2 regions of the Amycolatopsis sp. NPDC006131 genome follow, and region 1 is predicted to be linked to the other one. Evidence: riboswitches for the same ligand, from Rfam matches in the RefSeq annotation. Region 1 holds a riboswitch; the other holds the start of a gene.

What was found. Region 1 has a riboswitch for thiamine pyrophosphate ahead of thiO (glycine oxidase ThiO). Riboswitches for the same ligand answer to the same signal wherever they lie in the genome.
Region 2: another riboswitch for thiamine pyrophosphate. It lies ahead of ABZ215_RS29935 (thiamine ABC transporter substrate-binding protein); the one in region 1 lies ahead of thiO (glycine oxidase ThiO).

What each region holds. Positions count from the first base shown of each region.
Region 1 covers NZ_JBEXTX010000058.1:37,704-48,273, forward strand. Annotated here, with positions in the region: gene thiC (phosphomethylpyrimidine synthase ThiC) at 1-534, shown strand, start outside; gene thiD (bifunctional hydroxymethylpyrimidine kinase/phosphomethylpyrimidine kinase) at 534-1,349, shown strand; gene thiD (bifunctional hydroxymethylpyrimidine kinase/phosphomethylpyrimidine kinase) at 1,375-2,208, shown strand; gene ABZ215_RS26495 (MarR family transcriptional regulator) at 2,467-2,898, opposite strand; gene ABZ215_RS26500 (thiazole synthase) at 2,984-3,745, opposite strand; gene thiS (sulfur carrier protein ThiS) at 3,750-3,950, opposite strand; gene thiO (glycine oxidase ThiO) at 3,950-5,056, opposite strand; TPP riboswitch at 5,051-5,159, opposite strand; gene thiE (thiamine phosphate synthase) at 5,191-5,847, shown strand; gene ABZ215_RS26520 (TetR/AcrR family transcriptional regulator) at 6,170-6,754, opposite strand; gene ABZ215_RS26525 (hypothetical protein) at 6,830-7,054, shown strand; gene ABZ215_RS26530 (alpha/beta fold hydrolase) at 7,047-7,958, shown strand; gene ABZ215_RS26535 (hypothetical protein) at 8,012-8,908, opposite strand; gene ABZ215_RS26540 (GntR family transcriptional regulator) at 9,077-9,805, opposite strand; partial or broken gene ABZ215_RS26545 (SIS domain-containing protein) at 9,933-10,570, shown strand, end outside.
Region 2 covers NZ_JBEXTX010000074.1:2,467-18,807, forward strand. Annotated here, with positions in the region: gene typA (translational GTPase TypA) at 1-1,546, opposite strand, end outside; gene ABZ215_RS29875 (hypothetical protein) at 1,702-1,863, shown strand; gene ABZ215_RS29880 (YciI family protein) at 1,860-2,159, opposite strand; gene trpS (tryptophan--tRNA ligase) at 2,453-3,418, shown strand; gene ABZ215_RS29890 (DinB family protein) at 3,484-3,978, shown strand; gene ABZ215_RS29895 (NUDIX domain-containing protein) at 3,980-4,366, opposite strand; gene ABZ215_RS29900 (ATP-binding protein) at 4,363-5,694, opposite strand; gene ABZ215_RS29905 (response regulator transcription factor) at 5,691-6,395, opposite strand; gene ABZ215_RS29910 (sigma-E factor regulatory protein RseB domain-containing protein) at 6,540-7,598, shown strand; gene ABZ215_RS29915 (ABC transporter ATP-binding protein) at 7,595-8,599, shown strand; gene ABZ215_RS29920 (ABC transporter permease subunit) at 8,596-9,462, shown strand; gene ABZ215_RS29925 (ABC transporter ATP-binding protein) at 9,459-10,466, opposite strand; gene ABZ215_RS29930 (iron ABC transporter permease) at 10,469-12,070, opposite strand; gene ABZ215_RS29935 (thiamine ABC transporter substrate-binding protein) at 12,067-13,107, opposite strand; TPP riboswitch at 13,130-13,240, opposite strand; gene ABZ215_RS29940 (4a-hydroxytetrahydrobiopterin dehydratase) at 13,274-13,564, shown strand; gene ABZ215_RS29945 (hypothetical protein) at 13,629-13,847, shown strand; gene ABZ215_RS29950 (hypothetical protein) at 14,089-14,595, opposite strand; gene ABZ215_RS29955 (hypothetical protein) at 14,573-14,893, shown strand; gene ABZ215_RS29960 (hypothetical protein) at 15,604-15,942, shown strand; gene ABZ215_RS29965 (Pr6Pr family membrane protein) at 15,897-16,301, shown strand.

The DNA.
Region 1 (10,570 bases):
ACGCTCGGTCCACTCACGACGGACATCGCGCCGGCCTACGACCACATCACCTCCGCCATCGGCGCGGCGCAGATCGGCTGGTACGGCACGGCGATGCTGTGCTACGTGACGCCGAAGGAGCACCTGGGCCTGCCCAACCGGGACGACGTGAAGGCGGGCGTGATCGCGTACAAGATCGCCGCGCACGCCGCTGACCTCGCCAAGGGCCACCAGTACGCCCAGGACTGGGACGACGAGCTGTCCAAGGCCCGCTTCGAGTTCCGCTGGACCGACCAGTTCAACCTCTCGCTCGACCCGGACACCGCGCGCTCGTTCCACGACGAGACACTGCCCGCCGAGCCCGCCAAGACGGCGCACTTCTGCTCGATGTGCGGGCCGAAGTTCTGCTCCATGCGGATCACCCAGGACGTCCGCAAGTACGCCGAGGAGCACGGGCTGTCCACTGTGGATGCGATCGAGGCCGGGATGCAGGAGAAGTCGGCCGAGTTCGCCGAGAACGGCAAGCAGGTCTACCTCCCGGTGGTCCAGCCGTAATGAGCGTCACCCCGAAGACCGCGCTGACCATCGCCGGGAGCGATTCCGGCGGTGGGGCGGGGATCCAGGCCGACCTGCGGGCGTTCTTCGCCTGCGGGGTGCACGGGATGACCGCGATCACCGCGGTCACCGTGCAGAACTCCGTCGGTGTGCAGGGCTTCACCGAGATCCCGCCGGACGTCGTGTCGGCGCAGATCAAGGCCGTTGCCGGGGACATGGGCGTGGACGCGGCCAAGACCGGCATGCTGGCGACGGCGGAGATCATCACCGCCGTCGCCAAGACGCTCGACGAGGTCCACATCGGACGCAACGCGGACGTGCCGTTCGTGGTGGACCCGGTGGCGGCGTCGATGCACGGGGACGCCCTGCTGCGCGAGGAGGCGCTGGAAGCCATCCGCACGGAACTGTTCCCGCGCGCGACGCTGGTGACCCCGAACCTGGACGAGGTCCGGCTGCTCACCGGCGTCGAGGTCACCGACAGGGCCAGCCAGCGCGACGCGGCACGGGCGCTGCTGGCGCTGGGTCCGATGTGGGTACTGGTCAAGGGCGGGCACCTCTACGACGACCCGGAGTGCGTCGACCTGCTGTCCGACGGCGTGCAGTTCATCGAGCTGTCCGCGCGGCGAATCGACACGCCGCACACGCACGGCGGCGGCGACACGCTGGCCTCGTCGATCACCGCGTTCCTCGCCAAGGGGCTCGGGGTGCCGGACGCGGTGGACGAGGGCAAGCGGTTCATCGAGCGGTGCGTGGCCGAGGCGTACCCGCTGGGCGAGGGCGTCGGGCCGGTGTCCCCGTTCTGGCGGCTCGCTTGATCGGCGGGTTTGCGACACTGGGGGCATGAGCCAGAACGCGAGTCCGCCTGCCGCCCTGACCATCGCCGGATCCGACTCCGGTGGTGCCGCGGGGTTGCAGGCGGACCTGCGCACGTTCCTGACCTGCGGGGTGCACGGCCTCGTCGCGGTCACGGCGGTGACCGTGCAGAACACGCTCGGCGTGCACGACCGGTCCGACATCCCGGCGCGGATCGTGGCCGGGCAGATCGAGGCCGTGGCCGCGGACATGGGCATGCAGGCGGCGAAGACCGGCATGCTGGCCTCCGCGGAGATCATCGAGGCGGTCGCGGAGGCGTGCGACCGGGCGGAGATCGGGCGGGACTCGAAGGTGCCGTTCGTGGTCGACCCGGTGGCCGCGTCGATGCACGGGCACCCGCTGTTCGACGCGGCCGGGCTGGCCGCGCTGCGGGACCTGCTGCTGCCGCGGGCCGCGGTGATCACGCCGAACCTGGACGAGGTGCGCCTGCTGACCGGGATCGAGGTGACCGACCGCGCGGGCATGCACGACGCGGCGGTGGCGCTGAAAGAGCTCGGGCCGAAGTACGTGCTGGTGAAGAGCGGTCACCTGACCAGCGACCCGGAGTGCGTGGACCTGCTCTACGACGGCCGGACGTTCATCGAACTCCCCGGGCCGAGGTTCTCCACGCCGCACACGCACGGCGCGGGCGACGCGATGGCGTCGGCGCTGACCGCGGGCCTGGCGCGGGGCATGTCGATGCCGGAGGCCGCGCGGTTCGGGAAGTGGTTCGTCAGCAACGCGGTCGCGAACTCCTACCCGATGGGCGCGAAGGTCGGCCCGGTGTCGGCGTTCTGGAGGCTGGCGCCGGAGGATCGCTGAGCCGCGAGGTTCCCACACCCGCGGGTTTCGGGCTCAGGGCTGGGAGGTCCGCGCTCCGGTCCATGGGGCCCACGCTCCGGGGCGCGGGTTCCGCGCCGCCGCCCCGCGGGTCCCACGCTCTCGGGCGGAGTCGCACGCGAGTCCCGCGCTCCCGGCGCGAGTTCCGCACTCCCCGGCGCGAGCCCGCTCTCCGGTCGCGAATTCAGCACCCCCGGCCGCGAGCGACGCCTCCCCGCCACCGCGCACCCCGGGCGCGGGTCAGCTCTCGTCGCCGGCCAGCAACGCCTCCAGCGCCGGCAGCGCCTGACCCAGCGCGGCCTGGTGCTCCGGCGACAGGCGGTCGATCCGCTTCTGCAGCTCGTGCACCCGCGTCGACCGCAGGTCCAGCAGCATCCGCTCGCCCTGCGGGGTGGCCGTCGCCAGCCAGGCGCGCCGGTCGATCGGGTCGGGCTCGCGGCTCGCCCAGCCGGCGTCGACCAGCGAGGCGACTATCCGCGACATCGTCGCGGCCGCCACGCCCTCCTTCGCCGCCAGGTCGCCGAGCCGCATCGGCCCGAAGGCGACCAGCGTCGACAGCGCGGAAATGGAGCCGTGGCCGGGCCCGGGTGTGCCTGCCTGCCGCAGCGACCGGGACAGCCGGCCGACGGCGAGGAACAACCGCCCAGCGACGTCCTCGGTTGACTCAACCACTCTCGAGCTCCTTCGCCTCGCCGACCGCTCGGGTGCGCTAAACCATACGTGCTCGCCGCGGCAAACCGAGGTGAAGCCGGGTTTTTCAGCGCGGCGGGCTGGACGCGTGCGCCCAGAACCGCTGCGGGATCCGGCCCGCCTGCCGGGCCAGCCGCCCGGCGACCACCGCCGAGCGCATCGCGTACGCCATCCGCTCCGGGTCCTGCGCCCTGGTCACCGCCGTGGACAGCAACACCGCGTCGCACCCCAGCTCCATCGCGAGGGCCGCGTCGGAGGCCGTGCCGATGCCCGCGTCGAGGATGATCGGCACGCCCGCGCGGGCCACGATCAGCTCGATGTTGTGCGGGTTGCGGATGCCCAGCCCGGTGCCGATCGGCGCGCCCAGCGGCATCACCGCGGCGCACCCGGCCTCCTCCAGCCGCAGCGCGAGCACCGGGTCGTCGTTCGTGTAGGCGAACACGGTGAACCCGTCGGCGACGAGCTGCTCGGCCGCGTCGAGCGTCTCGACCGGGTCGGGCAGCAGCGTCCGGTCGTCGGCGTGCACCTCGAGCTTGATCAGGTCGGTCTCCAGCGCCTCGCGGGCCAGGCGCGCGGTCAGCACGGCCTCCGCGGCGCTGCGGCAGCCCGCGGTGTTCGGCAGGAGCCGGATCCCGAGGCGGCGCAGCAGGTCCAGCACACCGGAGCCGCCCTCGGCGTCCGCGCGGCGCAGCGCGACCGTCGTCAGCTCGGTGCCGGACGCGACGAGCGCCCGTTCCAGCACCGACAGGTTCGCCGCGCCACCGGTTCCGATGATCAGCCGTGACCCGAGCTTGTGCTCGCCGATCACGAGCTGGTCGCCGTCGAACATGACCTCACCCACCTTGCACCGCCGTCAGGATCTCCAGCCGCGCGCCGGCGGGGACGGTCCTGGCCGTCCACTCGCCGCGTCGCACGACCTCGCCGTTGAGGGCGACCGCGACGCCGCGCTCGGGCGCGTCGACCGCCTTGAGCACGTCGGTCACCGTCGCGTCGTCGGGGACCTCCCGCCACTGCCCGTTGACTTGCACTTCCATCAGACCCCTCCTGTTCCGAGCCGGGCCGGGTCCGCCGCGAGCGCCTCCTCGGGCGGTTTCTCCCCGGCCAGCCAAGCCACGACGGCGTCGGCGGTCACCGGCGCCATGAGCAGACCGTTGCGGTGGTGACCGGTCGCGGCGAGGACGCCGTCGCCGAGGTCACCGATGAACGGGAGCGTGTCGGTGCTGGCCGCGCGCAGCCCGGCCGCGGTTTCGATCAGCTCGTACTCGTCGATGCTGGGGAAGATCCGCTCGGCGCCTTCGAGCAGCTCGCGCACGCCGCGGGCGCTCACGGTGTCGTCGAAACCGGCCTCGTACTGCGTCGCGCCGAGGACCAGCTCGCCGCCTTCGCGCGGCACGAGGTACACCGGTCGCCCCTCGACGACGGCGCGCACCGTGCGCGTGGGCGGTGGCAGGCTCGTGCGCCGCGCGCGCAGGCGGAGGATCTCGCCCTTGAGCGGACGGACACCTCGCGCGAGCACCGGGTGCAGCCGGGCGCTGTGCGCGCCGGCGGCGACGACAACGACGTCGCACCGGACCTCGCAGTGGGCCGTGCGGACGCGGCCGGGCTCGACAGCCACCGCCTCGTCGCCGGTGAACTCGGCGCCGTGCTCGAGCGCGGCGGCTTCGAGGGCGCGGAGCAGCTTTCGGTTGTCGACCGCCAGGTCGCCGGGCACGAGCAGGCCGCCGCGCACCGCGCCGAGCCCGGGTTCGAGCGAGCGCAGCCTGCGGCCGGTGACCTGCTCGACCTCGCGGCCGACCGACCGCAGGTAGCCGGCGAGGATGTCCAGCTGGTCGGCGTCGGCCCGGTCCAGTGCCACGACGATCGTGCCGGCCCGGGACAGCCCCGGGTCGCCGCCGTCTGCCGCAAGCGCTTGCGCGAACGTGGGCCAGCGCCTGAGGGACTCCTCGCCGAGAGCGAGGGAGTCCTCCTCGCCGGGCCAGGCCTCGGTGACGGGGGCCAGCATGCCGCCGGCGACCCAGGACGCGCCGCGGCCGGGCGCGGGGTCGACGACGGTGACGCGGTGCCCGGCCGCCGCGGCGCGCCAGGCCACGGACAGGCCGATGACCCCGCCGCCGACGACGGCCACGTGCTGGTTGCTCATGAGAATCACGCTCCCTGCGCCGGCATGATCCGGATCAGGTTCCACGGTCGGAGCGCTGGCAGCTCCCTCTCAGCCCGTGGCTCGGGCTCCCGTGCGGACACCTCCACCCTAACGTGCGAGATAGGGTTCAGGCCATGCCAGGGCTCAGTGGTGACGAGATCAGGAAACGCCTCGACGCGGCGCGGCTCTACCTGTGCACCGGGGACCGGCCGGACCTGGCCGAGTTCGCCGACGCCGCACTGGCCGGCGGCGTGGACATCATCCAGCTGCGGGACAAGCGGGACGGGGCGCCGCTGGAGGCCCGTCAGGAGTTGGCCGCGCTGGAGATCCTGGCGGAGGCGTGCGCGCGGCACGGGGCGCTGCTGGCGGTGAACGACCGGGCGGACATCGCGGCGGCCGTCGACGCCGACGTGCTGCACCTGGGGCAGGACGACCTGCCGGTGCCGCTGGCGCGGCGGGTGATCGGCGACGAGCCGGTGATCGGCCGCTCGACGCACGACCGTCCACAGGCCGAGGCCGCGGCTGTGGAAGAAGGTGTGGACTACTTCTGCACCGGCCCCTGCTGGCCGACGCCGACGAAGCCCGGCCGTTCCGCGCCGGGCCTGGACTTGGTGCGCTCGACCGCGGCGCTCGACACCGCGCGCCCGTGGTTCGCCATCGGAGGCATCGACGCCGAGCGGCTGCCGGAAGTGCTGGCGGCGGGCGCGTCGCGGATCGTGGTGGTGCGGGCGATCACCGAGGCCGAGGATCCGGCTGCGGCCGCTCGCGCGCTGCGGGCACAGCTGGACTGAGCCGGGCAGCTCGGCGCCTGCACCTCAGGCTCCCGACCGCACGCGCTGGCGAACGGCCGCGCCCTCACCGCCACCCGCGCGCGGCTCTCTGGCCCGGACACGGGCGGGCCGCCAGCGGCCGTCACGCGACCGGCTGCCCGAGGAGCTGGCGGCGGCCGCCTCACGATCGTGATGGCTCGCGCCATCACCGCCGCCCGCGCGCTGCGGGCACAGCTGGACTGACACGGGCCGTCGTGGCCGTGGCTCGCCCGAGCGGTAGCCGAGTGTGGTTCCGCCGCGGTCAAGCCAGACCGACGGACGCCCCAGAACGGCGGGGAGGCTCTCAAGCCACCCGCAGGCGGTCGAGCCGCTCGTGCAGCATCGCGCGAGCCGACTCCGCCGTGCGGCGGCCGAGCAGGATCTGCACCGTGAGGCCGTCCGCGAGGGCGATGAGCGTCTCCGCCTCCGCCGGGACATCCACGCCGGCCCGCACCTCGCCGGCGTCCTGCGCGGCCCGCAACAACACGGCGAGCAACTCCGCCAGCCCGGCGTAGTGGCCGCGCTGCACCTCCGCCAGCGCGGGGTCGACCGCCGACTGCGCGGTGAACGCCATCCACACCCGCGCCTCCACCGGGTCGTCGGCCGCGAGCATCGCCGTCAGCGTCTCCGCGAGCATCGTCACCGGTGACGCGGAACCGCCGATCCTGGCCTGCGCCCGCTCGCTGATCCGCCGGTTCACGTGCTCCTGCGCGAAGACCAGCATGTCCTCCTTGGTGCTGAAGCACCGCTGGACCGCGCCCATCGACACGCCCGCCTCACCGGCCACCTCGCGCAGGCTCACGCCCTCCAGCCCACGCCGGCTGATCAGCGCGCACACGGCGTCCGCGATCTGCCGCCGCCGGTCGTCGTGGTCGATCTTCCTGGGCATGCCGCCACTGTACCGATGCGAGCGCATCGGATCGTGCTACGGTTTCGATGCAGTCGCATCGGAAACGGAGGCGCCATGAACAACGCCCAGAAAGCCCGCTGGATCGTGGGCACGCTCCTGTTCGTCCAGGGCTTCGGCTCGGCCGTCACGGACGCCCTGTGGAACACCACGTTCGGCGTCGCCGGCCTGCTCCGGGCCGCCGGCTTGCCCGGCTGGTTCGACCACGTGGCCGGCACCGTCGGCGCGATCCTGCTGATCTGGGCGCTCACCCGAACCAGCAGGGCGACCGGCCGTGCGTGAACTCGGCCGCCGGGCCTTCCTCGGCACGACCGCGCTCGCGGCCGCGGGCTGCACCCCACCAAAGGCAACCACGGCGGACCCGGTCTTCGTGCTCGTCCACGGCGCCAACGGCAACGCGGGCTCCTTCGCCCCGGTGGTCGCCGAACTGACCCTCGCCGGCCACCGGGCCCTGGCCGTCGACCTCCCCGGCCACGGCCCGCGGGGACACTTCCCGGTCAGCTACCAGACCCCGCAGGACCTGGCCGTCTTCGCGGCCGAACCGTCACCGCTCGCGGGGATCACACTGGCCGACACCGTCGCGCACGTCACCGCCGTGGTCCGCCGGGCGGCGGCGCTTGGCCCGGTGGTCCTCGTCGGCCACAGCCTCGGCGGCGCGACGATCACCGGCGTCGCCAACCAGGTCCCCGGCCTCGTCGCCCGGCTGGTCTACCTGTCCGCCTTCTGCTGCGTCCGCCTGCGCAGCGTTCTCGACTGCTTCCTGACCCCGGAAGCGGCCGGCTCGCTCCTGCCCGCCATCCCCGGCATCGGGGATCCGCAGGCCAACGGCGTGGGACGGACGAACTGGCGGTCGGCGGACCCCGCGTTCCTCGCGGCGGCGAAGGCCGCACTCGCTGCGGACTACGCGGACAGCACGTTCCGCGCCGCCCTGAACGCGATGGAGCCCGACGAATCGTGGGCCCTGACCACCGGTGACGCGCGCGGCGACCCGGCGACGTGGGGCCGGGTGCCGCGCACCTACCTGCGCTGCACGCGGGACCGGGCCATCCCCCTCGCGCTGCAGGACCGGATGATCCGGGAGGCCGACGAAGCGACCCCGCGCAACCGGTTCGACGTGCGCGACCTGGACGCGCCCCACCTCGGCCCCGAGGACCCGCGCGAACTGGCCGTCCTGCTCGCCGGCTGACACGAAACAGGCCCTTCGCGAAAACTCGCGAAGGGCCTGTGGCCGGTTTCGGATCAAGGACTGCTCGGTGCCGTGGTCGCCGTTTCGGATGCGGCGGACGGCGTTTCCTGGACGCTGGTGCTCGGCGTCGTCGTCACGGGGGACTCGGTCTCCTCGGCGCTGGACGACGTCGTCGGCGCGCTGCTCGTGCTCGCCGGCGCCCGCTCGTCCTCGCTCGTCGAGCTCTCGGTGACCGTCGTGACCTGCGTGGTCGTCGTCTCGGCGCCGCCGGAACCGCCGACCACCCGGCCCAGCGTCGTCCCGGTGCCGCCGGACACGGTGCTCCCGGTCGCCGCCTCGAAGCCGGTGATCGCCAGCATCCCGACCACGAACGCCACCACACTGGTCGCGACCGCGAGCGTCCACCGGCTCTTCCACCAGGGCTTCGCGGCGGCGGGCGGCGCCTCCTCCTCGACCGGCTGGTCCACCGGCTTCGGGATGAACACCGTCTTCTCGCCGCCCCCGGAACCGCCCTGCCCGGCCACCGGCATCCGGCGCGTCGTGCCGGACAGCGGTGGCGTGATCGGGTGCACGACCCTCGTCGGCATCTCGGTCAGCTGCGTGGCCGGTCTTCGCTGCGCGGCCCCGTTCTGCTGGTGCCTGATCAACGGGTGCGTCGACCGCGGCGCGACCGCGGGCGGCACGACCTTCGTCTGCTGCCGGGTCTCGGCCACGGCCAGCAGCTCGGCCGTCTTGCGCGCGGCCGCCCGCGTGCTGCGCAGCGAGCGCAGATAGATCTCGCCACCCACGGTCGTCACGATGCTCGCGACACCGGCGCCGATGACCGTGCCCGCCACCCCCAGCGTGGAGCCCAGGAAAGCAGCCGTCACCGCGGCCAGCGCCGACGCCACCACCTGCGCCGGAGACAGCCCGGACTTCTTCTCGGCGCTCTCTTCCTTCTCCTCGGTCATGATCGCGGTGTGTTCGCTCTCCCTCTCGTGTTAACCCCATCGTGTCCAACGTGTTTGTCGATTGAGATGCTCCCAGCGTTGCCGGAAGGTGACGCAGGCCACTCTCAACGTCCACAGTGGACACGACGGGCTTAACGATCCCTTGACAACGCAAGGGATCTTGGAGAGTTACGGGCGCCGCAGCGTGGTCACGAACTTGTACCGGTCACCGCGGTAGATGGACCGCACGAATTCGACCGGTTTGCCGTCCGCGGCGAACGAATGCCGCGACAGCAGGAGCATCGGGGTGCCGACGTCGGCGCCGAGCAGGTCCGCCTCCTGCGGCCCGGCCAGGGCGGTCTCGATCGTCTCCTCGGCGCTGTCCATCTCCACGCCGTAGTGCTCGCGCAACACAGCGTACAGGGAACCGCCCGCCGACACGTGTTTGCGCAGGCCGCGGAACCGGCCGAGCGGCAGGTGCGTGGTCTCCAGCGCCATCGGCTCGCCGTCGGCCAGCCGGAGACGGCGCATCCGCAGCACCTTCGCGCCGTTGCGGATGCCGAGCAGCTTCGCCAGCTCGGGCTCGGCCGTCAGCTCCTCGACCTCCAGCAGCTTCGACGACGGCTCGCGACCCTTCGCCCGCATGTCCTCCGTGTAGGACGACAGCTGCAGCCGCTGCGCGAGCTTCGGCTCGGCGGCGAACGTGCCCTTGCCCTGCACCCGGTGCAGCCTGCCCTCGGCGGTGAGGTCCGCCAGGGCCTGCCGCACCGTGGTGCGGGAGACCGCGAACTCGGTGGCCAGCGAGCGTTCGGTGGGAATCGGCGAACCCGGCGGCATCGTCTCCAGCAGGTCGAGCAGATGCTGCTTCAACGCCCAGTACTTCGGTTCGCGCTGACCGCGCGTGGCTGACTCCAACATGACCGACTCCTCCTCGAACCGCGCCTCCGGCGCAGGATGAAACTACCCTTTCCGGATGGAACCGCGCCCGGGGTAGCATTGGTCTAGACCTCCGAAGGGATCCAGCATGAGCAACCCCGGACAGCACATGGCCGCGGAAATCGCCGAACAGCCCGCCGTTCTGGGCGGCCTGGTGGCCCGCCGCGGGGAGATCGCCGACGTCGCCGCCGCCATCTCCCGGCGCCCGCCGCGGTTCGCACTGCTGGCCGCGCGCGGCTCCAGCGACCACGCGGCGCTGTACGCGAAGTACCTCATCGAGGTCCTGCTCGGGCTGCCGGCCGGGCTCGTCTCGCCCTCCACGGTGACCCTCTACGGGGCGCGCCCCGACCTGCGGGACGTGCTGCTGGTGTCGGTCAGCCAGAGCGGCGGCTCGCCCGACCTGCTGGAGTTCACCCAGACCGCCCGCAAGCAGGGCGCGCTGACCGTCGCGGTCACGAACACCCCGGCCTCGCCGCTGGGCGGCGCCGCCGAACTGGCCGTCGACATCGGGGCCGGCACCGAGACCGCGGTGGCCGCCACCAAGACGTACTCCGCGACGCTGCTCGCGTTGTACCTGCTCATCGACGCCGTCCGGGGCGGCGACTCGTCCGCCGCGGCCGAGATCGAACCGCTGGCGCGGCAGGCGCTGGAGGTCGACGTGCAGCGCGCCGTGGACCGGTACCGCTTCGTCGACCGGATCATCACCACCGGTCGCGGCTACTCCTATGCGACCGCGCTGGAGTCCGC
Region 2 (16,341 bases), on a different contig from region 1:
ACCGGTCGGCGACCAGCGAACCGCTGTGCCGGGTGCGGATCTCGCCCGCCCACGGGTGGTAGCCCTCGAACACGTGGTTCGCGATGCCGGTGCCGCGCGTCTCGGTCAGGAAGTCGGTGCGGAACCCGATCAGGCCGCGCGCCGGGAGCACGAACTCCAGCTTGATGCGGCCGGTGCCGTGCCCGCTCATGTCCTCCATGCGGCCCTTGCGGGCGGCGAGCAGCTGGGTGACCGCGCCGAGGTGCTCCTCGGGGATGTCCAGCGTGAGCCGCTCGAACGGCTCGTGCAGCTTGCCGTCGATGGTCTTGGTGACCACCTGCGGCTTGCCGACGGTCAGCTCGAAGCCCTCGCGGCGCATCTGCTCGACCAGGATCGCCAGCGCCAGCTCGCCACGGCCCTGGACCTCCCAGGTGTCCGGGCGCTCGGTGGGCAGGACGCGGATCGACACGTTGCCGATCAGCTCCTGGTCCAGCCGCGCCTTGACCAGGCGCGCGGTGACCTTGTCGCCGCCGTTGCGGCCGGCCAGCGGCGAGGTGTTCACGCCGATGGTCATCGAGATGGCCGGCTCGTCGACGGTGATCCGGGGCAGCGCCACCGGGTTCTCGACGTCGGCCAGCGTGTCGCCGATCGTGATGTCCGGGATGCCGGCGATGGCGACCAGGTCACCGGCCGAGGCCTCCTGCGCGGGCACCCGCTCCAGCGCCTCGGTGACCAGCAGCTCCGAGATCCGGACGTTCTGCACCGAGCCGTCCTCGCGCAGCCACGCGACGGTCTGGCCCTTGCGGAGCTTGCCCGCGTGGATGCGGATGAGCGCGATGCGGCCGAGGAAGTTCGACGCGTCGAGGTTGGTGACCAGCGCCTGCAGCGGGCTGTCCGGGTCGGCCTTGGGCGGCGGCACGTGGCGCAGCAGGACGTCGAACAGGGGGTCGAGGTTCTCGCTGTCCGGCAGCGCGCCGTCGGCGGGCTGCTCCAGGCTCGCCTTGCCCGCCCGCGCGGAGGCGTAGATCACCGGCAGGTCGAGGACCGCGTCCAGGTCGGCGTCCTCGATGTCGCCGGCCAGGTCGAGCAGCAGGTCGTGGGTCTCCTCGACGACCTCGGCGATGCGGGCGTCCGGGCGGTCGACCTTGTTGACCACCAGCACGACCGGCAGGCCCGCCTGCAGGGTCTTGCGCAGCACGAACCGGGTCTGCGGCAGCGGCCCCTCGCTGGCGTCGACCAGCAGCAGGACGCCGTCGACCATGGACAGGCCGCGCTCGACCTCGCCGCCGAAGTCGGCGTGGCCGGGGGTGTCGATCACGTTGATGGTGACCGGGCCGTCGGCGGTCTGGCGGCGGATGGCGGTGTTCTTGGCGAGGATCGTGATGCCCTTCTCACGTTCCAGCTCGCCCGAGTCCATCACGCGGTCGACGAGCTCGGCACGTTCGCCGAAGGCGCCGGACTGCCGCAGCATGGCGTCGACCAGGGTGGTCTTCCCGTGGTCGACGTGCGCGACGATGGCGACGTTGCGGAGGTCGGTGCGGACCTTCTCGGCGGTAGCTGTGGGCACGCGAGGGCTCCTGAACATTTCGAAGGGATGAATCGCGGGCCCGCTTTGGCATACGCGATCCCGTTCAGGATACCCGGTACCACATTGTGACCAGTGCCACGGTGGATGATCACTTAGGCTCACCTAACCTGAGGACACCCCCGAGTCGTGGAGTGGTGGTTTTGGGCAAGAAGGACGCGGACCCGCGCAAGGTCGTGCGCAAGCTCATGAAGGCGGGCAAGGTCAAGAAGAAGTGCTGCCGCTCGAAGCCCCGCTGCAAGAAGTGCCCGGTCCTCGCACTCCAGCGGGCGAAGGCGGACATCAAGAAGGCGGCCTAGACGGCGAGCGCCTCGTTCACCAGCCGGAGTTCCGGCGCGGTGCGGGTGGCGTCGAATTCGACGATTTCGTGTCGCGCGAGCCGGCGCAGGCGGAACGGGTCGGAAGCCAGAATCGCCTCCAATTTCACCCGCGGCATCGGCCGCGTGATGATGACGCAACCGGAATGCGGCGTGCGCCGCCCGGCCGTCAGGAACTCGCCCGACCGGAAGTGCCGGTCCAGCCATTTCGCGTGGTCGGCCAGGTAGTAGTCGACTTCCTCCACCGGGGCCGTGTAGTCGATCAGCACGATGTACATACCTTCACGGTAGCCCCGGCGAGGACCCCCGGGAAACAATTCTCAGCCATTTGCCAGTAATCTGTGCAACAGCGGTTCGACATTCCAAAGAATTGCTTTCCGGAAGGCAATGTGGATATTACTTTCGGGCGCTGCTACGCTGCCGGTGTGCGTACGATCGTGAACTTCTGGTGGCCGCCCGCAGGCGGTCCCTCCGACGTGCGCTGAAACCCACGACAAGGCCGCCCGCGCAGGCGGCCTTCGTCGTTCCCGGGGCCGTGGCGGGGGTGGCCACCGACCCGAGGAAGCAACCGATGCGAATTTCCGGGATCACCCCGTCCGGCCACACCCACCTCGGCAACCACCTGGGCGCGATCCAGCGCTGGGTGACCGACGGCGGGCCGGACGACCTGTACTTCGTGTCCGACCTGCACGCCATGACGACCACGCACAACCCGGGGAAGCTGCGCGGCCGGACCAGCGAGATGCTGGCCATCCTGGTGGCGGCGGGGATCCCCGCCGAGCGGGTGTTCGTGCAGTCGGACCTGTCCCGCGAGCTGGGCGCGCTGACCTGGATCCTGGAATGCACGTGCAGCTACGGCGAGGCCGCGCGGATGATCCAGTTCAAGGAGAAGGGCAGCGGCCAGCCCGGGGTGCGGCTGAGCCTGCTGACCTACCCGGTGCTGATGGCCGCCGACATCCTGCTGCAGGGCGCGGCGGAGGTGCCGGTCGGTGAGGACCAGAACCAGCACGTGGAGCTGGCGCGGGCGCTGGCCCGGCGGTTCAACGGCACCTACGGCGAGGTGTTCACGGTGCCGCGGCCGGTGCTGCCGCCGACGGGCGCGCGGGTGCGGGACCTGAGCGACCCGGCGCGGAAGATGTCGAAGTCCGCGCGTGACGCGGCCGGGGTGGTGTTCGTGCTGGACGAGCCGGACCTGATCCGCCGCAAGGTGCGGCGCGCGGTCACCGACGGGTTCACCCGGGTCGAGTACGCGCCGGAGGAGCGTCCCGGGGTCGCGAACCTGCTGGAGATCCTGGCCGGCTGCCGGGGCGAGCGGCCCGCGGACGTGGCCCCGGAGTTCTCCTCGTACGGGGCGCTGAAGGAGGCCGTGGCTGAGGCGGTGGTCGAGACGCTGCGCCCGATCCGGGAGCGGACGCTGGAGCTGCTGGCGGACCCGGCGGAGCTGACGCGGATCCGCAAGGAGGGCGCGAGCCGGGCCGCCGAACGCGGCGAGCACCGCCTGACTTCGGCGATGCGGCTCGTCGGCGCGGGCAGGTGACCCGAGCTTGCTGATCCGGCAAATTTCCGTGCCCGCCGGGGAGAGCCCGTGCCAGGGTGGCGGCCATGCCGTCCACCAAGCGCCGCCGCGACGCTCGCCCGCCGAGGACCGGGCCCGCGGAACGGGACGTGCTCGTGGGCTTCCTCGACTACCTGCGCGGCGCAGTGGTCGCGAAGGCGCAGGGCGTCCCGGAACCGCAGGTCCGCACCCCCGGCGTGCCGTCGGGCACGAACCTGCTCGGCCTCGTCAAGCACCTCACCCACGTCGAACGTCACTGGCTGCTCGGCGAGCCGGTGCGCGACTGGGCGGCCACCTTCCACCCGGAACCGGACGAGAGCGCCGACGACGTCGTCCTCGCCTACCAGGACACCACGGCCCGCGCCAATGACGTGATCGCCGCCTGCCCGGACCTGTCCGCGCCCGGACCGCGACCGGGCGGGCGGCGTGGCGCGGCGCCGTCCCTGCGCTGGACCCTCACCCACTTGATCGAGGAGACGGGGCGCCACGCCGGGCACGCCGACATCCTGCGCGAACTGATCGACGGCGCAACGGGACGCTGACTCAGGTCAGCAACCGCCGCAGGTCGGGGAGCAGTTCCAGGTCCGCGGGCAGCCACTCGACGCCGTCCAGGCCGTCCGCGTCGAGCCAGCGCAGCGCCTTGTGGTCCAGCGCCTCCGGCCGGGCGCGCTCGTCGGTCAGCGCGGCGGCGAACACCCGCAGCACCAGCCCGGCCCGCAGCGGCACGTCCGGCCCGACGCGCGAGCCGACCACGACATCCACCCCGAGCTCCTCGCGGCACTCCCGCCGCAGGGCGTCCACTTCGGACTCCCCGGGTTCGACGCGGCCGCCGGGCAGTTCCCACAGCCCGGCCACCTCGCGCGGGTACGCGCGCTGCTGGGCGAGCAGGGACCGGCCCCGCACGATGGCCGCTCCCACGATCACCTTCACGAGGTGGAGACGTTACCGGCCGATCGCCAGACGATCTGGAAGCGGGCACCGCCGTCGGGGGATTCGCCGACGGACACCCGCCCGCCGCGCCGCCGCACCGCTTCGGCGACCATCGCCAGCCCGAGCCCGGTGCCGCCGGATGTGCGGGCGCGGTCGTCGCCCACCCGGTAGAACCGGTCGAACACGCGGTCGCGGTGCTCGGGCGGGATGCCCGGCCCGTCGTCGTCCACGACCAGCCGCACCGTGGAATGGCCGGGCAGCACCGACACCACGATCTGCGATGACGCGTACCGGCAGGCGTTGCGCAGCAGGTTGTTCAGCACCAGCTCGACTTCGGAGTGCGCCGCGTGCGCCCACGCCTGCCCGACCACCCCGGTGACGCGCACGGCGGGCGATCCGGGCGGCAGCCGGTCCGCGGCCGCGCGGGCCTCGGTGAGCAGTTCGACCGCTTCGGCGGGCGGCAGCTCCCCGGCGTCCGACCGCGCCAGTGTCAGCAGCCCGTCCAGCAGCGCGGACAGCCGCTCGGCTTCGGCGAGGATGTCGGCCAGCGTCTCCTGCGCCAGCTCCGGATCGGGGTTCGCGACGGCGACCTCGGCCTGCACGCGGATCGACGCGACCGGCGAGCGCAGTTCGTGCGCGGCGTCGCCGGTGAACCGCCGCAGCCGCTGCGCCGCCTCCTCCTGCCGCGCCAGCAGCGCGTTGAAGTCCGCCGCCAGCGCACGCACCTCGTCGTCGGCCTCGGGCAGCGGCACCCGCTCCCCCGGCGGCAGCGCGCGGACTGTGCGGCGCAGACGGCTCACCCGCCGCAACGCGAACCGCACCACGAGCCAGGTCGCGATCGCGGCCAGCACCGCGCCGATCCCGGCCGCCCACAGCAACCAGGTCGCCGCCTTGTGCACGGCCGCGCGCTGGCCCACCAGCCCGGTCCCGGCCGCGACCAGCCGCAGCTGCCCGTCCGGCGCGGTCACCACCGAGCCCAGCCACCGCATCCGGTCCACGGTCACCGACTGCCCCGCCTTGAGCGCGCGCACGTCACCCGGCCCGAGCGAGGCCACCGGACCGCCGTCGACCGGCGCGCCCGCGGTGTCGAGCACGCGCAAGGTCACGCCGTCCGGCGGCACCGGCAGCTGTCCCGCGGACACGGCCGCGGCGGCGGGAGCGAGCGCCTCGGACAGCTCGGTGTCGACGGAGGAGTCGCGCAGCGGACCGAGGCCGCGCCCCGCCACGATGGCGAGGCCGAGCAGGAACGCGAGCGTGACCGCGGCGGCCGGCGCCGTGATCCGGAACTGCATGGACCGGCGTTCCCACCACCGGCGGAGGAAGCTCACCCGGGCAGGACCTCGTCCAGCGCGGCGTCGGAGGCCAGGTAGCCGTGGCCGCGGACGGTCCGCACCAGCGCGCCCGCCCCGACCGCGTCGAGCTTGCGGCGCACGTACCCGACGTAGACCTCGACGACGTTGCGGGTCGCGGCCTGCTCGTCACCCCAGACCGCACGCAGCAGCTCGTCCTTGGTGACGACCGTCCCGGCCCGCCCGACCAGCACTTCGAGCAGGCTGAACTCGCGCGGGCTCAACGCGACCGGGTCGTCGTGCCAGTGCACCTCGCGGGTGGCGCGGTCGACGACGAGACCGCCGATCCGCAGCGGCCCGCGCGTCCCCTCGCTGGAGGCGCGCCTTAGCACCGCGCGGATCTGCGCGACCAGCACGACGAACGAGAACGGCTTGACCAGGTAGCCGTCGGCGCCCAGGTCGAGCCCGTCGGCCTGGTCGACCTCGCCGTCCTTGGCCGACACCATCAGCACCGGCGTGGTGATGCCCTGCGCGCGCAGCGCCTGCAGCACCCGGTACCCGGACAGGCCGGGGAGCATGATGTCCAGCAACAGCACGTCGAACGACCCGGTCTGCGCGAGGCGCAGGCCGCTCGGGCCGTCGGGGGCGGTGACGACGTCCATGCCCTCCGCGCGCAGCCCGCGGTGCAGCGCCTTGCGCACACCGGGCTCGTCGTCCACCACGAGGATCCGAGGGTTCACGGTTGTCTAGCATGCCCGGTTTTTCCAGCTCGGGCGCGCGCTCTCAGCGGTCTCTCAGCATCTCAGGGCCATCTCAGGGCGGATCGAGGAGTGTCAGCGGCGGGGAAAGAGCACACTGGTGCTCGGTTGACACAGGGAGAAGAGATGCAGCCGAAGACGAAGGCCATCACCGCCGCGGTCACCGGGTCCGCGCTCGGCGCCGCCGGGCTCGCCTGGCTCGCGATGCCCGCGGCCGCGGGCGAGGCGCCCGAGCTGCCGCCGATCAGCGCGGAGGAGCTGGTGCAGTCGGTGGCCACCACCAAGACGCCGGCGCTGGCGGGCACGGTCGAGGTGGACAACAACCTGGGCCTGCCGGTCTCGACCCTGCCGGGGGGCGCGAGCCTGGACATCGACGCGGCCCGCGTCTACAACGACGGCGCGGGCAACAGCAAGCTCGCGATCGAGCAGGGGGCCAGCGAGCACACCGTCGTCCGCAACGGGGCGACCGTGTGGACGTACAACTCGGCGTCGAACGAGGCCACGAAGGTCACGGTGCCGCCGGAGGCGCTGCAGAAGCCGGAGGAGTACCAGCTCAGCGACCCGGCGACGGCGACGACGCAGGTGCTCGCGAAGGTCCGCGAGAGCAGCACCGTGACGGTCGAGGGCACCGCCCGCGTCGCCGGACGCGCGGCGTACGAGCTGGTGCTGACGCCGAAGCCGACCGAGCGCACGCTGTTGCGCGAGGTGCGCGTCGCGGTCGACGCCGAGAAGCGCGTGCCGCTGCGCCTGGCCGTGATGACCTACGGCACGTCGGACCCGGCGTTCCAGGTGGCGTTCAGCGACATCGCGTTCGCGCCGCAGCCGGCGAGCGAGTTCCAGTTCACCCCGCCGCAGGGCGCGAAGGTGACCGAGGAGCAGGCGCCTGCCGAGCACCCGGACCAGCGGGCCGTCGAGGACGCGGTGCAGGTCAGCGGTGACGGCTGGGACAGCGTCCTGACCGGTTCGTTCCCGGCCGAGGCGCTGGCGCCGCAGCAGGGCGAGCGCGGGCAGAACGTGGACCCGAAGGCCCTGCTGGCGCAGTTCGGCAAGCCGGTCAGCGGCGCGTTCGGCACCGGCTACGTGATCACCACGAAGGTCGGCACCGCGCTGGTCACCGACGACGGCCGCTTCGCCGTCGGCGCGGTGCCGGAGCAGGTGCTGATCGAGGCTCTGGGAGCGAAATGACGGAGACACTGCCGGTGGGCGCTTCGGTCGAAGCGCCCACCGCGGGTCCGGCACTCGCCGCGCGGACCAGGGGGCTGCGCAAGGTGTACCGGACCGCGGTCGCGGTGGACCAGGTCGATCTGGACGTGCCGGAGGGCGCGGTGCTGGGCATGCTCGGGCCGAACGGGTCGGGCAAGACCACCACGATCCGGATGCTGCTCGGCCTGGTCCGCCCGACCGAGGGCGAGGTGGAGCTGCTCGGTCACCGGATGCCCGACGGCGCGCCGCGAGCGCTGCCGGATGTCGGCGCGCTGGTCGAGGGGCCGGGCTTCCACCCGTTCCTGTCCGGGCGGGAGAACCTGCGCCGCGTCGCGGCCGCCGAGCCGCGGCTGTCGTCGGCGGCGATCCCCCGCGCGGTCGAGAACGCGCTGGAGCGGGTCGGGCTCGGGCACGCCGCGCACCGGCGCTACCGGGGGTACTCGCTGGGCATGAAGCAGCGGCTGGGGCTCGCCTCGGCGCTGCTCGTGCCGCGGCGGATGGTCGTGCTGGACGAGCCGACGAACGGCCTGGACCCGGCGGGCACGCGGGAGATCCGCAACATCATCGGCGAGCTGCACGCCGAGGGCGTCACCGTGCTGGTGTCCTCGCACCTGCTCGCCGAGGTCGAGGCGACCTGCACGCACGTGGCGGTCCTGCACGACGGCACGGTGGTGGCGCAGGGCGAGCTGGACGAGCTGCTGGAGTCCGGCACGCCGTCGCTGGTCGTGTCCACTCCGGACGGTGACAAGGCGCTCACCGCCCTGCGCGACAACCGCATCCCCGGCCGGCTCACGCCGGAGGGCGTGCGGGCGGACCTGAGCGCGGCGACCGCGCCGCAGGTGATCGAGACGCTGGTGCGGGCCGGGGTGTCCGTGCACGAGGCGAAGCGGGCCCGCACCGGCCTGGAGGACCTGTTCGCGCGCCTGACGCAACGGGATTCCGAAACCGGGGGCCTGCCGGATGTGGACGAGGGGGCGTCATGACGGCGACACTGGACGCGGCGCCGGTGGAACGGTGGAGTGTGCCGTTCCACCGGCTCTACCGCGCCGAGCTGCGGTGGATCTTCCGCCGCCCGCGCACGCTGATCGTGCTGGGCCTGCTCGCGCTGATCCCGGTGATCGTCGGGATCGGGCTGACGATCGCGGGCGACAGCGGCGGCGGGCCCAGCGGCGGTGAGGGCGACAACGCGCTGCTGGCGTCCGCGGCCGGGAACGCGCTGGTCCTGCCGCTGGCCACGCTCGGGCTGACCCTGAACCTGATGCTGCCGCTGGTCACGGCGATGTCGGCGGGCGACGCGCTCGCCGGCGAATCGGCCGTGGGCACGCTGCGCGGGCTGCTGCTCGCGCCGGTGAGCCGCGGCAGGCTGCTGCTGATGAAGGCGCTCGGGGTCGCGTCCTTCACGCTGGCCGCGGCGCTGCTGATGGCCGTGGTCGCGATGGTGACCGGGCTGGTGATCAACGGGACCGGATCGCTGTTCACGCTGTCCGGCAACACGCTGTCCTTTGTGGACGCCTTGGGCCGGGTCGCGCTGGCGGCGGTGTGGGTGACGCTGCAGCTGTGGGCGGTCGGGGCTATCGCGCTGGCGATCTCGGCGTGCACCGAGCACCCGATGGTCGTCGTGGTGTCGATGCTGGCCGGCGTCGTGGTGTCGACGGTGCTGCTCCTGCTGTCGGCGGTGGACTGGCTGCACCCGTTCCTGCTGCCGCAGTCCTGGACCGCGATCGCGGACATCCTGCGCGATCCGATCCCGGCCGACCAGCTCGGCGAGGGCGCGATCCGCGCCGCGTGCTACGTCGTGATCGGCCTGTCGCTGGCCTACGCGCGGCTGTCCACGAAGGACGGTTAGCCGATCAGGGCGACGCCGTCCGGGTCGGGGGCGATGCTGATCTCGTCGCCCGGGTTCACGTCGGCGGAAACCGCCGCGACCGCGTCCACCGTGCCTGCGCTCGTGCGCACGGACAGGCGGACGTTGTCGCGGCGGTGCACCTTGCTCAGCACCTCGCCGGTGATCCCGGCGGTCGCGAGCCGCAGCCCGGTGGGGCGCAGGCCGAGCCGGACCGGTCCGTTCGCGGCCTCCGGGATGGCCACCTCGCCGAACGGGCAGCGCACGATCCCGTCCGCCGCCTCGCCGTCGACGACCGTGGTGACGCCGAGGAAGCGCGCCACGTTCTCGTCCGCGGGCCGCCGCCACACCTCGCGCACCGCCCCGGCCTGCCGGATCTTCCCGGCCTGCAGCACGGCCACGCGGTCGGCGAGCGTGAACGCCTCCTCCTGGTCGTGCGTGACGAGCAGCGCGGTGATCTTCGCGCTGCGCAGCATCTCGGCCAGGTCGACGGCCAGCTGCTCACGCAACCCGGCGTCCAAACCGGACAGCGGCTCGTCGAGCAGCAGCAGGCGGGGCTCCGGCGCGAGCGCGCGGGCCAGCGCGACGCGTTGCGCCTCCCCGCCGGACAGCTCGGTCACCCGCCGCTTCTGGTAGCCGGCCAGGCCGACGAGGTCGAGCAGCCGGCTCACGCGTTCCGCGCGCTCGGCCGGCGGCATCCCGTGCATCCGCGGGCCGAACGCGATGTTCCCGGCCACGTCCCGGTGCGGGAACAGCTGGCCGTCCTGGAACACCAGCCCGAACCCGCGCTTGTGCACCGGCACGCGGGCCAGGTCGGCGCCGTCCCAGCGCACGCTGCCCGCGGTGATCGGCTCCAGACCGGTGATCGCGCGCAGCAGCGTCGACTTCCCGGAGCCGGACGGGCCGAGCAGCGCGAGCACCTCGCCGTCGGCGATCTCCAGGTCCACGCCGGAGACGGCGGTGAACGGGCCGTACCGCACGGTCAGGCCGGACACGGTCAACGCCATGGCTAGAACTCCCCCACCCGGCCGGACGCGAGCCGGTCGATCACGATCACCGCGGCCGCGGTGACCAGCATGAGCAGCGCGCACGCCGCGTACGCCATCTGGTTGTTGAGCTGGCCCGGCCGCGCGATCAGCGCCGCGATCGCGACCGGCAGGGTCGGCGTCTGCGGGCGCGCCAGGAAGCTCGTCGCGCCGAACTCGCCGAGCGCGACGACGTAGCCGAACCCGGCCGCGGCGACGACGGCGCGGAACGCCAGCGGCACGTCGATCTCGCGCCACACCCGCGCCGGGCTCGCGCCGAGGGTGGCCGCGGCTTGGCGCAGGCGGTCGTCGATCGACCGCACCACGGGCAGCACCGTGCGGATCACCAGCGGGATCACCACCAGCGCCTGCGCGAGCGGCACCAGCAGCGGCGACCGGCGCAGGTCGCCCGGCAGCGCGTCGAGCGTGATGAGGTAGCCGAACCCGACGGTCACCGCGGACACGCCGAGCGGCAGCATCAGCGCGGCGTCCATCGACTCGCCGACGCCGCGCGCGAGCCGTCCCGGCGACCGGCGCAACGCGACCAGCAGCACCGACGCCGACACGCCGATGACCATCGCCAGCACCGTCGCGTCGGTCGCGGTGCGCAGCGAGTTCAGCGCCGCGTCCCAGCCGGACACCTGGAGCGTGCCGTCGTTGCCGGTGCTGGACAGCGCCCGGTAACCGGCCAGGCTCCAGCCGTCCGCGGTGGACACCGAGCGCACCAGCAATGCGACGATCGGGGTCAGCAGCAGGCCGAGCACGACGACCGCGGCGCCGACCACGGCCCACTCCCCGCCGACCGGGCGGCGCGCGGTCTCCCGGCGCGACCGCAGCCGCAACGCGCTCTCCCGGCGGCGGCGAGCGGCCGCGCCGAGCAGCAGCGCGCCCAGCACGGCGGCGATCTGCACCAGCGACAGCGCCGCCGCGCCGGTCAGGTCGAGCAGGTTCTCGGTGCGCAGGTAGATCTCGGTCTCCAGCGTGCGGTACCGCGCGCCGCCGAGGATCAGCACCACACCGAAACTGGTGGCGCAGAACAGGAACACGACGGCGGCCGCGGACGTGATCGCCGGCATCAGCGCGGGCAGCGTCACCGAGCGGAACGCACGCCAGCGGGACGCGCCCAGCGCGCGGGCGGCGTCCTCGGCCCGCGAGTCCAGCAACGCCCACAGCCCGGCGACCGTGCGGCCGACGACGGCGACGTTGAAGAACGCGTTGGCCAGCACGATGGACAGCCAGCCGCCGTCGGTCCACAGCGCCCGGAACGCGAGGCCCACCACCACGGTGGGCAGCACGAACGGGACGAGCACCAGCGTCCGGACGACCGCCACCCCGGGCAGCCGCACGCGCGCCAGCAGGAACGCGACCGGCAGGCCGGCGACCACGGCGATCAGGGTCGAACCGGCGGCCTGCGCGACCGTGAACCAGGCCAGCCGCCACGTCTCGCCCTCGGCCAGCGCGGCGAGCACCTCGCCGTCGACGAAGCCCAGCCGCAGGATCGCGCCGACCGGCCAGGCGAAGAAGACAACCAGGAACCCGAGCGGCAGCACGGCCAGTGCCGCCAGCCCGAGCCCGGCACGGCTCACTGGCCGAGCAAGGAGCGCCACTGCTCGATCCACCGCTCACGCCCGGCCTGCACCGTCTCGGCGGGCAGGCTCGCCGGGTTCGGCGGCAGCGGGGCGGCCGTCGTCCACGCCGTGGGCAACGCCACGCCCTCCCGCGCCGGGTAGACGTACATGTTCTCCGCCACCGTCGCCTGGAACTGCTGGGACAGCAGGAAGTCGATCACCTTCTGCGCGTTGGCCGCGTTGGGCGAGCCGGCCAGCACACCGGCGTACTCGACCTGGCGGAAGCAGGTGTCCAGCAGCGCCTTCGTGCGCGGCTTGCCGTCCTCGCCGATCTCCGCCGCGGGCGAGGACGCGTAGGACACCACGATCGGACGCGGCCCCTTGCCGGAGGAGCCGGAGAAGTCCTGGCCGTAGGCCTCCTCCCAGCCAGCGACGGCGCGCATGCCGTTGTCCTTCAGCTGGGTCCAGTAGGCCTGCCAGTTCTGCTCGCCGTAGCGGGCGATGGTGCCGAGCAGGAACGCCAGGCCGGGGGAGCTGGTGGCCGGGTTCTCCACGACCAGCAGGTCCTTGTACTCCGGCTTGACCAGGTCGTCGTAGGTCGCGGGCTCCGGGATGCCGCGCTCGGCGAACCAGGCGGTGTCGATGTTGACGCAGACGTCGCCCACGTCGACGGCCGACAGGCGGTGCTCGGAGTCCACGGCGTAGCGCTGCGGGCCGCGGTCGGCCTCGGGGCTGGTGTAGGGCGCGAAGACGCCTTCGGTGAGCGCGCGCGAGGCGAAGGTCGAGTCGACGCCGAACGCCGCGTCGCCGATCGGGTTGGCCTTCGTGAGCACCAGGGTGTTGGTGAGCGCGCCCGCGTCGCCCTTCTTCACGACGTTGATCGTGATGCCGGTCTGCTGCCGGAAGGCGTCGAGCACTTGCTGCGGCGCGGCGAACGAGTCATGGGTGACGAGCGTGACCGTGGCCGGGCCGTCCTCCGCGTCGTTGCCGGCCAGCGTGCAGCCCGCGGTCAGGGCGGCGACAAGGCCGACCAGGACGCCCGTGCGGAATCTCATGACCACTCCTCGCTCGTTCCGGCGAGAAAGGTCGGGGCCCTCCCTGCGCCGGCATGATCCGGATCAGGTGCGAACGGTCGCGGGGCGAACCCGCCTCTCAGCCCGGTGGACCCGGACTCCCGTGGCAACCGTGCAGCGTACCCGCCGCCGTACCACCATGGAGCACATGGCGGAACTACTGAGCGAAACCGAGATCTCCGAGGCCCTCAACAAGCTGCCGTACTGGCAGCGCGCGGGCGACGCGCTGGAGCGCACGGCCGAACTCGGCGACTTTCCGCAGGCCATCGCGGTGGTCAATCGCGTCGCCGAGATCGCCGAGGGCGTGAACCACCACCCGGACATGGACATCCGGTGGCGCACCGTGACGTTCCGGTGCAGCACCCATTCGGCGGGCGGGATCACCGCGAAGGACGTGTCGCTCGCCGAACAGATCGACGGCACGATCGACGCGCTGTGATCTAGGCCGGACCGGCAACTTCGCGGCCGGTCCCGTGCGTTGCCCCTGGTGGAGGGAACGCACCATGAGGAAGGTTGTCACGCGACTGGCCGCCGTGGGGGCCGCCGTCGCCTTGTTGCTGGGAGTGCTCGCCGGGACCGCTTCGGCGGTCACGTCCACCGCCGTCGAACCGCCGGGCGAGACGCGCGCGGTGGTGGTCGGGACGCTGGCGTTCGGGTTGATGATCGCCGCGGCGGGGGCCGTGTTCTGGTACACGGCGCGACATCGGGGACCGCAGGAGTGATTTCGGTCACGTCGGCCGCCGGTCTGTAACGACAGGGGTGTCGCGGGCGCTGTCACGCGCGGAAGTCCCTGCTCACCCCGAGGTTCGCCGCCATGAACACCACGCCCGCCCTGTCGCCCGCCCAGCGCGCCTGGGTCACCGCTCTGGCCACCGTGATCACCCTGCTCGCCGTTCTCGTGCTCGCCGCGCTGGGCTGAGTTCCAGCAGGTCAAAGGCCCGTCGGTACCCCGGCGGGCCTTTTTCACGCGCAGTTGATCTGTGTCCATGACCACTCGTTGGTGACTTTTCCGTGTCCTATTCGTAATGTCACGGGCGGCCATCCCCCGAACGGCCGAAAAGTCCCCTCCCCGAAAATGGTGATCTTCCGAATGGTGGGTCGACATAGATCCAAAGCGAAATCGCTGAGAGTCCCCCTGGCGATCGGCCTGGCCGCGGCGTTCGTGCTGGGCTTCGCGGTCTGGCTGACCGGCAACTTCAGCAGGCAGGACACGGCCAGCATGGCGGCGCAGATGAAGCCGCTGCCGACGACCTCGGCCCCGACGAGCACGTCGAGCAGCACGACCACGCCGCCACCGCCTCCCCCGCCGGTGACGACGACGCCGCCGGTGGCGCCCCCGCCGTCGACCACTTCGAAGTCGACGCCGAAGTCCACGAAGACGACCCCGAAGACGACGACCAAGGCGGCGAACGCCTGCTCGTCGGTGCTCGAGGGCACGTTGCCGCACGTGGCGAAGGTGGGCAACCACATCGCCGCGAAGTTCGGCGTGGACGACATCGGCGGCCGAGCGGGCCGCTCCGGCACGAGCGACCACCCCAGTGGCCTCGCGCTGGACTTCATGGTGGACACGTCGACGGGCAACGCCATCGCCGACTACCTGCTGGCCAACCAGTCCGAGTTCAACGTCAAGTACGTGATCTGGAGGCAGCGCTACAACGACGGCAGCGGCTGGTCGACGATGGAAGACCGCGGCGACGCCACGGCCAACCACTACGACCACGTGCACGTGTCGTTCGAGTCGAGCGGATCGGTGAACGTGACCTGCTGATCGGCGGTTACGGGCTCGACGCCCGCAGTTCACGAGAGAACGCCCAGGCTTCCCCGGCCTGGGCGTTCTCTTGTTCTTTCGGTGTCGCCCAGCCGCCGGCGGCGGGCTCCGCTGTGCCCTGAGCAGGCGCCCTGCCACCTCAGCACGCCCCACCGCTCATGGTCCACCCGCCCTGCGGCGCGCGCACCGCCCACCAGCCGGCGCACCGCCCACCAGCCCCTGGAACCCCACGGCCCACCGGCCCGCCAGCCGGCACACCGCCCACCAGCCCCTGACACCCCGACAGCCCGCCGGCCCGTCAGCCGGCACACCGCCCACCAGCCCCTGACACCCCGACAGCCCGCCGGCCCGTCAGCCGGCACACCATCCACCAGCCCCTGACACCCCCACGGCCCACTGGCCCGTCAGCCGGCGCACCATCCACCAACCCCTGGAACCCCCACAGCCCACCAGCCCGCCAGCCGACACATCGCCCACGGCTCACCGGCCCGCCGGCCCGCGCACCGCCCACCAGCCCCTGACACCCCCAACGGCTCACCGGCCCGCCAGCCCGCGCACCGCCCACCAGCCCCACACCCCCCACGGCCCTCGCGCCGCCCCACCCCACCCCACCGCGCCGGAGACCGCGACCCGGCGCCATGAGCTCGCGCTCCGTGGACCCACGAGCTACTTTCGGTCACCTGATTCCCGCGGCTCGAACGTCCCGGACCGTGTCCCGCTGCTGGCACGGGCTCGTCGCGCTCGTCGTGATCGCCTCGCTCGCCGTCCAGCTGGCGCTGATCTTCACCGGCGGCGCCGACGCGAACTCCGGCCAGGCCGAGGCGCTCAACCTCGGGGTCCGCCTGTGGCGGCTCTTCAGCTACTTCACCATCGAGAGCAACCTGCTCGTGCTCGCCGCCGCGCTGGTGCTCGTGTGGCGCACCACCTTCGACGGCCCGGTCTGGCGCGTGGTGCGGCTGGACGCGCTACTCGGGATCCTCATCACCGGGCTGGTTTCGCGATCATGCTGGCGCCCCAGGTGCACCTCACCGGAGCCGCTCTGGCCGTGACCATCGGCTTCCACTACATCTCCCCGTGGGCGACGATCGCGGCGTCGCTGTTGTTCGGGCCGCGCCCGCGGATCTCGTGGTCGACGGTCGCGGGCGCCTTTGTGTGGCCCTTGGCGTGGCTCGTCTACATCTTCACGCAGGGCGCCTTCACCGACTGGTACCCGTACCCGTTCCTGGACGTGACGAAACTGGGCCTCGGAGCAGCCATCCGCAACGCGGGGCGCGTCGTGGTGCTCGCCCTGGCGTTCGCGGCACTGTTCAAACTCGCCGACGCCCGGATGCCGGCCCTCCTGCGGGACACGGCACCGGGTGTCGCCCTCGCCGGAGCGATCAGCGCGGTAGGCCGGGTCAGACGTTGAACCTGAACTCCACCTGACTACAACATCATGCAACCATATA